DNA from 3 places in the Desulfonatronospira thiodismutans ASO3-1 genome. Region 1 is predicted to be linked to each of the others. Evidence: riboswitches for the same ligand, from Rfam matches in the RefSeq annotation. Region 1 holds a riboswitch; each other region holds the start of a gene.

Region 1 (4,913 bases):
CTGGACTTTATCCGCCCTGGACAAAAGTTTTTCCTGCCCGAAATCGGCAATGTTGGTGCCGCGCACCTGACGTGCATCTAATGCAGCGTTTTCGCCTCCTGCTGCTTCCAGTACAAGCATGGGCATGGAATCCGGGGAGAAGGTCTTGAGTTGTTCATGTATGGATTCAAAGAACACGCCTTTTTTATCCTCCACATGAGCGGTCAGGCTCCGGGCGTATTCCAGTCCGGCCTTGAAGTTCTCCTGCATCTGCAGGGCCTGCTCCTCTTTTCCGGTAAGAATGCCAAGTATCTTCCAGTACTTGAACATTTCATCTTTGCTGCCGGGCTGCAGGGAAACTATGGTAATTCCGGAGCGCTCCAGGGTATCCATGAGCCGGGGATAGGCCCAGTCAATCATGGGTCTCACCAGCACCAGGTCCGGCCTGTGGGCCAGGATTTTTTCCGGGCCTTCCTGGTAGGAAAAAGACGGTCTTTCCAGGGCCTGGGGAGGGTAACACTCGTTCATGCCCACTCCGATAACTTCCTGGTTCAGGCCCAGAGAAAAAAGGTTTTCCGTATGAGCCCCATAAAGGGAGATGATGCGCTCAAAGGGCTCATCCACCTGGATGGTTCTGCCCCCCTGATCCTGGATGGTTTGCTGATCCAGGATTTTCATTTCCGAGGCCAGGGCCTGGCAACCAGAGTAGATTAGGGCCAGAAAAACGCAGAATATGGTAAAGGTGGTTTTAATCTTCATGTTTAGTATTTGAGAGATAAAAATTATCAGTTAATAGTTAAAGAAAAAAGCTTTTGATTTCAGGTGGTTATGTTTTAAATGTAATTAGACAGCTGGGATTAAAAAACTATAACTATTCCAGCGTGTTGCGCTAGAACTTTTGACTGTCCGTTATTGTTTATGGTTGAAGAACAACAGCTTGAATTAACTACCTTAGGCAACTACCTGAAAATAACGTAATAGTTTCAGGGTGGGGAGTTCTGGGCATCATGCGGAAAATTAAGAGGTCGCCGCCCACCCAGGTTTATAATTCTATTTTCCGGGAGTTGCCTAAGCTTCCACCACACAAATAAATCCAGGGCACGGTGTAGCTCCCCTGCTTAGCCTGAAAAGAAGCCGGTTAAGGAAGGGAGCTAAATATCGAACCACCCCCAACCCCTCCTTAGCCAAGGAGGGGAGCAGATCGAGGCGTGGCAACACTCTGTCGCATGCATCTGTATAAATACTCCTACTGGAGCTTGATTATGGCAACTACCTGAAAATAACGTAACAGTTTCAGGGTGGGGAGTTCTGGGCAACATGCGGGAAATTAAAAGGTCGCCGCCCACCCAGGTTAATAATTCTATTTTCCGGGAGTTGCCTTACCCCAATTAACAATTAACAATTAACAATTAACAGATAACAGATAACAATTAACAGATAACTAAGATGCGCGCACAGAGATGTTAAACCTTGAACACCACCTGGGTGGACTGTGCATAATCGTCGAAATAGACCTTGGCCCGGACGTCAAAGACGCGCTCCAGGTTTTGCGGGGTGAGCACTTCTGTAGTCGGGCCGTGCAGCAGGATTCGTCCCTGCTTGAAAAAGATAATATGGCTGCAGAAGGCTGCAGCCAGGTTGATGTCCTGAAATACGGAAAAGACCGTGGTCCGGGCCTGCTGGTTTTTTTGCCGCACTAAGGACAGAAGGTGCAGGCCGTGCTTGATATCTAAGCTGGCCGTGGCTTCATCCAGAATGAGCACCGGCGTATCCTGAACCAGGGCCCTGGCGAAAACCACCCGCTGGCGCTCACCACCGCTCAGCTCAGTAACCATCCTGTCCTGAAATTTTTCCAGGCCGGTCTTCTGCATAACCTCCCGGACGATATCCAGGTCCCGGCTGCCAGGAGATGCAAAACGCGGCAGAAAAGGATATCTGCCCATGAGCAGCACCTCCAGGACCTGGAAGGGAAAGTTCAGGCGGTAGTCCTGGGGAACTAAGGCCATTTCCTTGGAGATCTGTTTCCTGGAGTATGATCCCAGGGGGTGGCCGTTATACTCTACCATGCCCTGCTGCGGCACCCTGTGCCGGATGAGCAGGTCCAGCCAGGTGGACTTGCCACTGCCGTTGGGACCCAGGATGCCGTATATTCTGCCCGGAGGCAGGTCAATGTTTATATCTTCCAGGATGCTGGTTTCTCCCAGGGCGAAATGTACATCTTTCATGGAAAAGGCCATACTCTACACCCTGAACTGCATCTGGCGTTTGCGGAAGATATAGCAGAAAAAAGGCCCGCCAATGAGGGCTGTAAGCACCCCAATGGGCACTTCCGCCGGAAGCATGGTCCTGGTCAAAGTGTCCGCGGCCAGAAGAAGCACCGCCCCGCACAAAAGGCTCACCGGCAAAAGGCTTCTGTGCTCAGGTCCGGTTAGAGAGCGCATCATGTGCGGTACCAGTAGGCCTACAAATCCGATTATCCCGGAGATGGATACGCAGACCGCAGCCACCAGGGAAGCGGTTATCAGGAGGATAATCCTGAGCTTAGTGGTGTCCACGCCGAGAGACGCCGCGGCCCGGCTGCCCAGGCAGATGAGATTTATATCCCTGGAATAAAACATGAAGACCATGAATCCCAGAAACACCATGGACGAAGTCAGGATAAGCTCCGGCCAGGTGCTGGAGGCAAAGCTGCCCATGAGCCAGAATATTATCACCGAGACCCTTTCCTGGGCCAGGTACTTGAACAGGCTTATGCCGGCGGAAAGAATGGCGCTGACTATCACTCCGGACAAAATAAGATTGTTGGAAGACAATCCACCGGCCGTGGCCGAAAGGTAGACCACAAAGAGAAGGGTCAGGCATCCGGCGATAAAGGCGAACAGGGGCAGGGTGTAAAGCCCAAGGAACTGCAGGTTGAAAAGCAGCACCAGGGAGGCCCCGAAAGCCGCTCCGGATGATACCCCCAAAGTATACGGGTCGGCCAGGGGGTTCAGCAGAAGACCCTGGAATATGACTCCGGCCAGGGCCAGGCCCGCGCCAACAATGGCTGCGGTGAGTACTCTGGGCAGCCTGACCTCGAAAATCACGGTGTAAACCAGCGGGTCTGCCTGGAGCAAAAGCTCCTGCTGCCCGGTGATCTTGTAAAAGAGCATCTGGAAAGTGGTGGACAGAGGTACCTGGACGTAGCCCATGCTTACCGAGGCGATGATCATGCCCAGAAGCATGAATGCCAGGGTAACGAGGAGTATGGATGTCCTTATGCGCATAAAATATAAAAGATAACGTAACTATTCACCAAGGTCCGGAGACTTTGCAAACAGGACGTAAAGACTTCACCCTGTTAAACCCTGCGAAGCAGGACCGCTATGCGGTGTTTAACAGGGCGAGTTCCAAGGAAGCGTAAATCAAAACCTACACACAGCTTTGATAACCGGGATGTTTCCTATAACATATTTGAAGCCAAGTTCGGTGTGTTACGGTTTTGATTAACTCTTCCTACGTCGTTCAGACAGTTTACGCCCAGCTTGCAAAGCCCCCGGACCCTTGCTCTTTGCCCACATGTGGTGAATAATTACAAGATAACCAGCCTTCTTTTCTCTGTTCAGTCTTCTGAAACAAAAAAAACCCCGGGCCGATTGCTGTCGACCCGGGGATGTCCCATTTTCATCCGCGGCATCATGATCTTTTTTTGCCGATTGTCCGGCCCGGCAATTCTTCAAGAGGTTCAGGCAGGTCTTCTGACTTCCGGATCTTTCTACTTGCCGCGCCTTCCCGCCCCGCACTTACTTTTTTCTTCAAGGAAAAAACACCCATAGAAAAGTAAGTGCGGGGCAGTGGCCTGAATGCGGCTTTGGTCCCCGGTTACAGCGGTGGGTCCGTCCCTGACTTGCACAGGGTTCCCTGTTAGGCGCAAAGCGCACCCGAACCTTCTTCTCCGTCAGGTGAGCGTGCATCAGCAGCTGGAAGCTGCCTTTGCCGGTACCTGCTTCAAGTGATTTATCCTGATATCTTGAACTGCAGGTGAAGTCAAGAAAAGGAATCTGCTGAGAAAACGTCACTCAAACCTCTGGTTTTATTTTAAAAAATATTCACAGTCATTTACTGGAGATTTATCTGTCCAGAATTAATCAGCAAACTGACGCCGTGCCGGTCTGCAGGACAGGTAACAGAGGACAGGGTATCGTAAGATAAAAGGATTATGTCTTTCCACTTGATATCTCGGGTTTTTTTTCAGTCCGTATGTATTCCGGTCTGTTCAGCGGATTGCTTTTACTGGCTTTTTTTGACATTATTTATATAATCGCCATGAAGCAAAGGCGCAGGGAAAATCTCTGCTGTCTTGTCCGGGGCAGGCGGGGAGTCGAGTGTCAATATAACTGAACTGAATTTTGTAGTTGCTTGTAAACAGGCCGGTCCCGGCCGGAGACGATGTAGAACCGATAAATATATCAAAACTGTGGATGAGTCCATGAACAAGCAAGCCTCCTGTATCAGCAAAGAGAATCCTTACTGTGAACTTGCCCAGTCCTATCTGGACTGCATACGCGGGTCCAGTCGCAATGAAGCTGTCCGCCTGATCCTGGACGCAGTGAACCGGGGAGTGGATATCCAGGATATATACATGTATGTTTTTCAGCCGGTTCAGTATGAAATGGGCCGGTTGTGGCTTGCCAACCAGATAAGCATTGCCCAGGAGCATTACTGCACCGCTGTAACCCAGCTCATCATGTCTCATTTGTACCCCAGGATCATGACTTTTGAAAAAAACGGACTGTCCATGGTGGCCTGCTGTGTGGGCGGGGAGCTGCACGAACTGGGCATCCGCATGGTCACGGATCTTCTGGAGATGAAGGGCTGGGATACTTATTACCTGGGGGCCAACATGCCCGAAAAAGAAGTGGTCAGGTCTGTTAAGGATCAGAATGTCCATCTTC
Region 2 (4,913 bases), on a different contig from region 1:
GCAAAGGAGGCTGTGACCAGGGTCAGGCCCGCCGCCAGAAAAACCATGGCCACCAGGCCGGCGAACATAATATCCAGGGTGATGGAGAAGAAAAGTATCAGTGCAGCACCGGGACAGGGCACCAGGCCCACGGCAAGGGCCAGGGAAAGCAGGCTTTTGTTGTCCGCCCGGGTAGAGCAGCATCCGCATTCACCGGCATTTCCGTGCAGCATGGCCCGGCCGGATTTCCAGGCCAGAAAAAGACCCACCAGAAAAATAAGCCCCGCACTTATCTTTTGCATGCGGGCCTCGGCCTGATCCAGCGGTCCCATGCCCCCGGTCTTGAAGATGAAATACACCCCCATTACCAGGATAATGGCTGAAAGTACATGCAGAAAACTCATAACGCTGCCCACCATGAGCCCCTGTTTTATCGAGGCCTTGCGGCTTAAAAAATAAGTACCCACAAAGGCCTTGCCGTGTCCCGGGCCAAGAGCGTGGACCACTCCATAGGCAAATGCCAGTCCCAGGTAGGACCAGAAGGCACTGCCCCAGGGATCTTCACGGATCTGCCGGGCATAACCCCCGGCATTCTGGCGTATTTGATGCTGCCAGGCCATTATTCTGGCCATGCTTGCCTGCCCCTTTTCTTTTACCCAGTCCGGAACAAGGTCTCCTGGTTGAAAACCTTGTTCCTTTTTTTCTTCGGGTTTTTCCGGGGGAGCCTGAAAAGGACTCTGGGCAAAGGATGTCCAGGGCGAAAAAAGTATCAGGCTTAAAAGAAGTAATGTAAATATTCGGGAGGTCATAGGGGAGATATACTCAACTTGATTGCTTCAGGGGTTATCATTCCAAAATAAAATGTCAGGGATGACTTTTTCTGGGTGGAGTAGTCGATTTCCCAGGAGGACAGATCGCCCTTGAAGCCGATGTCATCGGGCGGGAAAAATACCTGACAGAAATAGCTTTCATCGTAAACCAGAATAAAAAGTTCCTGCTTTTTCTGGTTTATTTCGATGTCAAAAGGTACAAAAAAAGAGTATATTGCAAGCCCGTCCTGAACTTTTACGGAAAAATCCTCGATTTTCGTAGCCGGAATCTTTTCATCCCCCAACATTAACAAGGTAAAAAAGTCGTAATGCTTGAGGTTTTCAAAGGTTTCCCGGTAAAGGCGATCCAGTTCCTGACTGCTTATCTCTCCTTCCTGATCAATATTGTACTGATTGATTATCCAGGAACTCTGGTACTCGTCGAATGTCCACTCCTGCCATACTCCCTTTAGTCCCTGCTCATTGAACTCGATTTCTATTTCCGTTTCCAGGAAGACATGCGGATGGGCAAGAGCCTGGCTGGCGGGTGAAACCTGCAGGCCCAGGAACAGCAGCCCTGAAACAATCAGGCAACATCTAATGTAACAGTTTATGATTGATAACATAATTTCAATAAATTAAACGATGCTTTTGATAAAAGTCAAGCTGATACTATTCCTTCAACACAGTCAAATTGTTCGAGCATTCGCAGCTTCCTTCAACCTGTTGAGACTCCTGATTCCCCTGGACTCACTGAAAGATCCAGATTGATTGTTTGAACATGAGAACTTTTGATTTTTGCCCACTCAATCTGATAAACAAAGGGACAAGCTGTCAGCTTGACTTTGCATTTTCTTTTGTATAAAGATTTTTTCAATTGATTCAGACTGGTTGCTGAATCTGTGTTCTTTTTGGCTTTTTAAAATTACTCAGGTGCCCGCAAGGGCTTGAAAGGGAATCCCGTGCAAGTCGGGAACGGACCCGCCGCTGTAATCGGGGACGAACAGCGCATTATGCCACTTTCTTCCCGCACTTACTTTTTCTTAAGCTAAATCTGCATGATAGAAAAGTAAGTGCGGGGGTTGGGAAGGCGCGCCTATTAGAATGATCCGAGAGTCAGAAGACCTGCCTGGGTGAGTTGTGCAACCCTCGAGGACCGGGGTAATGCAAATAAGATTCTGTGGGGAAAATCAGGGACCCCCGGATCGGTATCAGTATCGATCCGGGGGTCTTTTTTTGATGTGGTGCCCGGTCCAAAAACCGCAAAAGGAGGAAAGGTATGAAAAAGGCTCTTGTTTTCCTGATGATGGGCGTGTTTCTGGCCGGGACCACTGCAGCCTGGGCCCAGGAGGAACCGGCCCAGGCAGAAGAGGTCATGATGGATGAAGTGGTGGTTACCGCTACCAGGTTCGAGCGGGAAACGGAAAAGGTGCCGGCCAAGGTGACCATCATTGACCGGGAGGATATTGAAAAAAGCGGGGCGCATAACGTGCCGGAAGTTTTGCGTAATCTGGGAGGAGTCCATGTCCGGGACATGGATGGCAACCGTATGAATCAGACCCTGGACATGGGCGGATTCGGCGAAGGGTCGCAACACCGCACAGCAGTACTCATCAACGGCCGCAGGCTCAATCCCGTTGACCTGAGCAATGTTCGCTGGAGCACCATTTCCCTGGACATGGTGGAGCGTATCGAGGTCATGCACGGGGGCAACGCAGTGCTTTACGGGGACAACGCCATGGGTGGTGTGATCAATATTATTACCAGAAGGCCGGAAGAGGGAGTCCAAGGGGATGTGGAAGCAAGCGTGGGCAGCTTTGACACCTTCGGGACCCGGGCTGCAGTGAACATGGGTCGAGACAGATTCGGCATGGTGGTTGGGGTGAATCACTATCAGAGCGACGGCTACCGGGACCGCTCCGAGGTGGAGAATTATGGCCTGTTCACAAGGCTGGAGGCTGATCCGACAGATGCTTTAAGAATTTACGGCGAAGTAGATGCCAACAAAGCAGAGTATGAGATTCCTGGAGCCCTGACCAGGCAACAAAAACGTGATGACCGAAAACAGGCACAGCCTGATGATCCGGCTTGGGGGATTTTTAGAGAAGACGACAAAACAAACGACCAGGATCTTGCCCTGTCTTTCGGCCTGGAATCGGATGTATCTGAATACGGAATTCTGGATATGCAGTTCACCTATCACCAGCAGGATCGAGAAAGAACTATGGATGGGCTGTATTCTGAATTCGATATCAATACCTGGGGTTTTACTCCCAAGTATATTCTGGACAGACCGTTGGGAAAAATGGACAACAGGCTTACACTGGGGCTTGATTTTTATCGCACAGAATATGACGCAGACTTTGTCGATATGGGTAATGAGTTCGATCATGTTCAGAGAAGCTGGAGCGGTTATCTGCAAAATGAACTGGAGCTGCTTGATAATCTGGTGCTGAACCTTGGAGCCAGGTATCAGGATACTGACTACAGGCTCAAGAAGAAAGGACTCAGCAGGGAAACAACAGGCGATCCAGAATGGGCCTGGAATGCCGGCCTGGCCTATTCCTTCTGGGAGCACTCCAAGATCTATGCCCGGGCATACCAGGCCTTCCGCTATCCCCTGGTTGATGAATACATGATTCTATCCACCGGGGATGTTAATATGGATCTGGAGCACGAAACACAGCAGGGCTATGAAGCAGGAGTAGGCTGGGATTTTCGGAATGTGCTTCAATTAGATCTGCGAGGATTTTATTTCACTGTTGATGATGAGATAGTTTACGACAATATAAAAGAAATGAATATTAATCTTAACGAAACTGAGCATAAGGGGGGCGATCTGGATATAACCTACAAAGTCATGGACAAAGTGAGACTTTTTGCCTCTGTGGGATATATTGATGCAAAAATCACCTCAGGCGATCATGATGGCAATACCATTCCTTTAGTTCCTGAATGGAAAGGACATGCAGGTGTTGAACTTGGAAGGTTTAACGGAATACTGTTCGGGCTTCAGAGCAATTATGTAGGCGAAAGATATTATGGAAATGACTATGACAACGTGTTAGATAAAATGTCATCTTACAACACCTGGGATGCATATCTGTCTTATAAGCGCAATCAATGGGAGTTTTTCGGACATGCCAAGAACCTTTTTGGCGAAACGTACTCAGATGAAGCCTTCTATAATGAGTGGGATGATCGGTACAGCTACTATCCTCAGCCGGAAGAGGAATACATGGTTGGAGTACGGTATAAATTTTAGATCAATAATTTCAAACTCTTGAAGGGTAAAGCCTGACAGCCATGTATGATTACTTTGTAAGCGGCGGGCCGGTAATGTATCCATTGCTGGCCTGCTCCATCATAGCTCTCACAGTGACCATAGAAAGGGTCATTTTCTGGACCCTGGTGCACGTGCGCCGTGATCCGGCCCTGGTGGACGAGGTCCTGGATCTCTACCGCCTGGAGGACTGGGAGTCCATCAAACAGAAGGTGTCCGGTTCCAGAGATTTTGTAATCCGGGTACTGGTAAGCGGCATCCTGCACCGGGACTTTTCCATGGGCAAGGCCATGGAGTCGGCCGCCGGGGAGGAGATCAAGCGCATGCAGCGTTTCAACGGTGTCCTGGATACCATGATCACCGTGGCTCCCCTTCTGGGTATCCTGGGTACAGTGATAGGCATTATTCATTCCTTTGATATTCTGGGGCAGACCGGTGGCATAGAAGAGCCAAGGGAAGTGACCGCAGGCATCGCCCAGGCGCTTATCACCACAGCCACGGGGCTGGTCATTGCCATCCTGGCCCTTTTCCCGTTCAAGTTTTTCAGCAGCCGGGTTGAGGATGCAGCCGCCATCATGGAAAGATACGCCACCAGCCTGGAGATCGTGCATGAAAAACAGCAGCAGGGGGCAGCGAGGCAGGAGCAGGTCTGATGAAGCTGAACCGTCCCTTGCTGAAGCAGGCGCGTATCGAGATGCTGCCTTTAATTGATATCATTTTCCTGGTCCTGGTGGTATTCATCTATGCCATGCTGTCCATGGCCGTGCACCGAAGCCTCCCTGTGGATCTGCCTCTTTCTTCAGCCGTGGAAATCGATCCTGATGTACGCCTGACCATTACGG
Region 3 (3,513 bases), on a different contig from region 1:
AACTCTCAAGTTTCTTAGTTCTTTGTTAAAACCAAGAACCAAGAACGGCGGCGATGCCGCAGAACGAGGAACACCTTCCAATCCCCTGGTACTGGATATTACGCAAAAAGCTGGAGTACAAAAGGTAATGCATTTATCCTAATTTAATACTCCGGAGAGAAATATGAAAGGCGGTCAATGACAATGATGGTCCAGGTTAAAAATTAGCCGGCATTTTTCTGAGACATCGGGCCAGGCCCTGGCCGGAAAACATGGACAGACAACTCCACAACCATTGAAAACCGGTTTCCATCCATAATGGTTACCCTTGATGGACAAGACAGTCTTGCAGTGCCTGCAAAAAAATTTGCAGGCACTTTTTTAAGCAGACTAACGCAGGCTCAAGACTGTCAGCTCTGGTCAGGTATGCCTTTATCCGCTACATGGATATAAAAATCAGGTTCCTCGCCTCTGAAGGTTTCCTGAAAATCCCCGTAAGTGGTCACTGACCCAAAGCCGGTCTCGTAGAGAAGTTTCTGCATGTAAGCCTTGCGCAGGGGAAACATGTTCAGATGAAACACAGAAGCGTCTGGAAAGGTATACTCAAACTGGACCAGATCGTCCTTCACCTGCACCGGTTCTGCAGATACGTTCTCGCCGCAGTAATAATATTTGTGTTTGGAGGAATAACCTTCATCCAGGATACGGTCATAGTTTCTCTGGTCCACTATAAGCACCCCGTCCGGCTTGAGTTTGCTGTAGAATTCGGACAGCACCCTGCGCCGGTCGTGTTCATCAAAAAGGTGGGTAAAGGAATTGCCCAGGCAGATAAGGGCGTCGTATTCGCCCTGCACATCAAAGCTGAGTCGTCTCCAGTCCGTATGCACCGTGCTCAGGATATATCCTTTGTCCCGGGCGTTTTCAAAGGCCTGCACCAGCATGTTGGCGCTTCCGTCCACGCTGACCACCCTGTAGCCCTGTTCAAGAAACCTCACCGAATGAAAGCCGGTGCCGGCGGCCACGTCCATAATGCTCTGCACATTCCTCTGTCTGAAAATATCATAAAAAAAAGACCCCTCGCTTTTGGCTCTCTTCTCCCAGTCTATGAGCTCATCCCACTTGTTTACAAAGCAGTCTTCGTAGTCGTGAAGGTATTGATCAGTCAGCAAGCAACCCTTGCTCTGCAATATTTCTTTTTGTTCCTTGTCTGCGTACATAATACACCTCCTATTGAATGGTTCTGGAAATTTCCGAGATCATGTTCTGTGCCCGCCATCCAGAGACAGAAACACTGTTTAAGAGATCAATAAATGAAATCTTCTGGCCGTTACTGCGCACATTGATGGCCTGCATTGCTCCTGGAGAAAGCTCCATGAGCTTTATATTGAACATTTTATGACCATGATATACTTCATTGAACAAAAGACTGTTGTCAATAAGCGATCTTTTAATGGGCAGGCGTATATCCTGAATATTAAGCTGTCCCAGGTGACTGCCCCTGTCTTCAAAGACCATGATGCCATCGTTGATTGCCGCCTTTTCAATGACAACATGTTCATCGCCTCCATCGTCAAGCACTGCATGCCGGGTAAAATTTTGAAACAATCCAAAATCCAGTGTTTTTACCTGCCTGTCATTGATATAAGCATAAACATCCGGCTTATCATTGCAGTACATATAGCACTCTTCTAAGCAATCCACATGCTCTCCCGCGGGCAGAAGACTTCTGACATCCCCGGGTGAATCAAAAAGCCGGTATACATTGATATTGTACTCCCGGCAGAACTGCAGCACAGCTTCCGCACCCGTCCTGGTCATACGCATACTGCGGCTTTTCATGCACACCCCGTGCATTTCCAGGTGGATAGTATCCATTTTTTCCTCCTTGAACGGTTTGGAGGACAGCCGGCGCTTCTGTCCGTTTTCTTGCAAAAAAAATCCCCGGATCGAAATACACTTCGATCCGGGGATGTCCCGTTTTCATCCTCGAATAGGCTCGGCCGCCACCCTGCGCCGAAGGGGCGGTCCAATAAGGTCTCAGGCAGGTCTTCTGACTTGCGGATCGTCCTACTTGCCCAGCACTCACTTCAGGTACTAATTGTTGCCAGTTAAACCGGTTGGCTCCTTGCAGTACAACCTGATTATAAGCAACAAACAGAAATGAAGTGAGTGCTGGGCTTGCCGCGCCTTCCCCTGTTTCTGTCCAGAGTGGCTTAATGCGGCTTTCGTCCCCGCTCACAGCCGCGGGCCGGTTCCCGATTTACACGGGATTCCCTTTTCATTTCCCCTGACTGGGGAAAACCTGAGACGACTGTCCTTAATTATTATTTACTCAAGTAAAAAAAGACGTTCTTGTCAAGTTGCAAAATTAGCCCCTGCAAAAAAATCATGCAGACGCTTCATGTACTGTTAATGCAATTGCTCAACGGCCTTTTTCAGTTGATCCAGCCAGATGTTGACAAAATCATCGTACTCTCCAGTGCCTTTTAAAACTACTTCTGTCTCAATGCCGGCATCCTGCAACCTTTGCTTCCAGGGATCACCGTGGTGATGGTCATGATCGTGGTCATGGCCGTGGTCATGAGAATGGTTATGTTCGTGATCATGATTGTGTTCGTGTCCATGATCGTGGGAATGGTCATGGCCGGAATTGTCCTTGCCGGCCACATCCCTGATGGTATGCGCTCCCACTACGGACATGAATGGCACAAGATAGGCCTTATCAATGCCCTTGGCTTTAACTTCTTCTTTTACATCTTCAAAAGAAGGTGACCCGCCAAGACAGCCGAGAGTGGCCATGAACACGTTTTCATCCTTTCTTTGCAGCTTGTAGGCCAGGGCCTGGTAAAAGGCATTGCTGGGATGATAAGACCCGTGTCCCACCCAGATGACCGCCTCGTCCGCTTTTCTATCTGCTGGAAGATTGTCCAGCATGCTGTCCCGGACCCTTTCCATTACATCCGGTGAACCCAAAAGAGGCGAACTGAGGCTCACCTGCTTCAGGTTGCTCTGCATATCCTGAAAGGCACCCACAACCGACCTGAGTTCATGAAACTCCACACCTCCGATTGTATGCAGGGACATAACCGCTACGTGCGTAAAGCCTTCATCCTCCATTCTGGCCAGGGCCATGGCCGGGGAATCAAAATGCTTGTCCTTTTTGGCCAGAGAATGCCTGACCATCCTGGAAGTGTAAGCCCAGCGTACAGGCACCTCTGGGAAGGCTTCTTTGGTCATTTTCTCAATATTGTCCAAAGCAGGCTGAGCCTGGGGATAACTGGAACCGAAAGCAGCAAGCAGAATACCTTTTTTCATATCTTTGTCCTCGTCATGATGATGGTGTTCATGCCCATGGTCGTGATCGTGATCATGGTCATGATCGTGTCCGTGACTGTGCGCATGACAGCCCTGAATCATCATGAACATGGGCAATAAAAGCAATGTCAGCGAAAGCAATACTTGTCTCATACCTATCTCCTTATTGATGTTTAAACAAAAAAAATCCCGCACTTACTTGGACTGATCTGCGTCAGC

Evidence for each region. A riboswitch is a leader RNA that binds a small molecule or an ion and turns the genes downstream of it on or off. The one in region 1 is predicted to bind cobalamin.
Region 2: another riboswitch for cobalamin. It lies ahead of DTHIO_RS01345 (TonB-dependent receptor); the one in region 1 lies ahead of DTHIO_RS15200 (FecCD family ABC transporter permease).
Region 3: another riboswitch for cobalamin. It lies ahead of DTHIO_RS01430 (hypothetical protein); the one in region 1 lies ahead of DTHIO_RS15200 (FecCD family ABC transporter permease).

What each region holds. Positions count from the first base shown of each region.
Region 1 covers NZ_ACJN02000003.1:723,013-727,925, reverse strand. The annotation lists gene DTHIO_RS15210 (ABC transporter substrate-binding protein) at 1-738, opposite strand, end outside; gene DTHIO_RS15205 (ABC transporter ATP-binding protein) at 1,443-2,204, opposite strand; gene DTHIO_RS15200 (FecCD family ABC transporter permease) at 2,220-3,245, opposite strand; cobalamin riboswitch at 3,690-3,918, opposite strand; gene DTHIO_RS15195 (cobalamin B12-binding domain-containing protein) at 4,448-4,913, shown strand, end outside.
Region 2 covers NZ_ACJN02000001.1:283,699-288,611, forward strand. The annotation lists gene DTHIO_RS01335 (nickel/cobalt transporter) at 1-788, opposite strand, end outside; gene DTHIO_RS01340 (DUF1007 family protein) at 785-1,414, opposite strand; cobalamin riboswitch at 1,703-1,935, shown strand; gene DTHIO_RS01345 (TonB-dependent receptor) at 2,068-4,053, shown strand; gene DTHIO_RS01350 (MotA/TolQ/ExbB proton channel family protein) at 4,095-4,724, shown strand; gene DTHIO_RS01355 (ExbD/TolR family protein) at 4,724-4,913, shown strand, end outside.
Region 3 covers NZ_ACJN02000001.1:298,508-302,020, forward strand. The annotation lists gene DTHIO_RS01425 (glycine/sarcosine N-methyltransferase) at 390-1,196, opposite strand; gene DTHIO_RS01430 (hypothetical protein) at 1,207-1,854, opposite strand; cobalamin riboswitch at 2,003-2,300, opposite strand; gene DTHIO_RS19375 (sirohydrochlorin cobaltochelatase) at 2,389-3,447, opposite strand.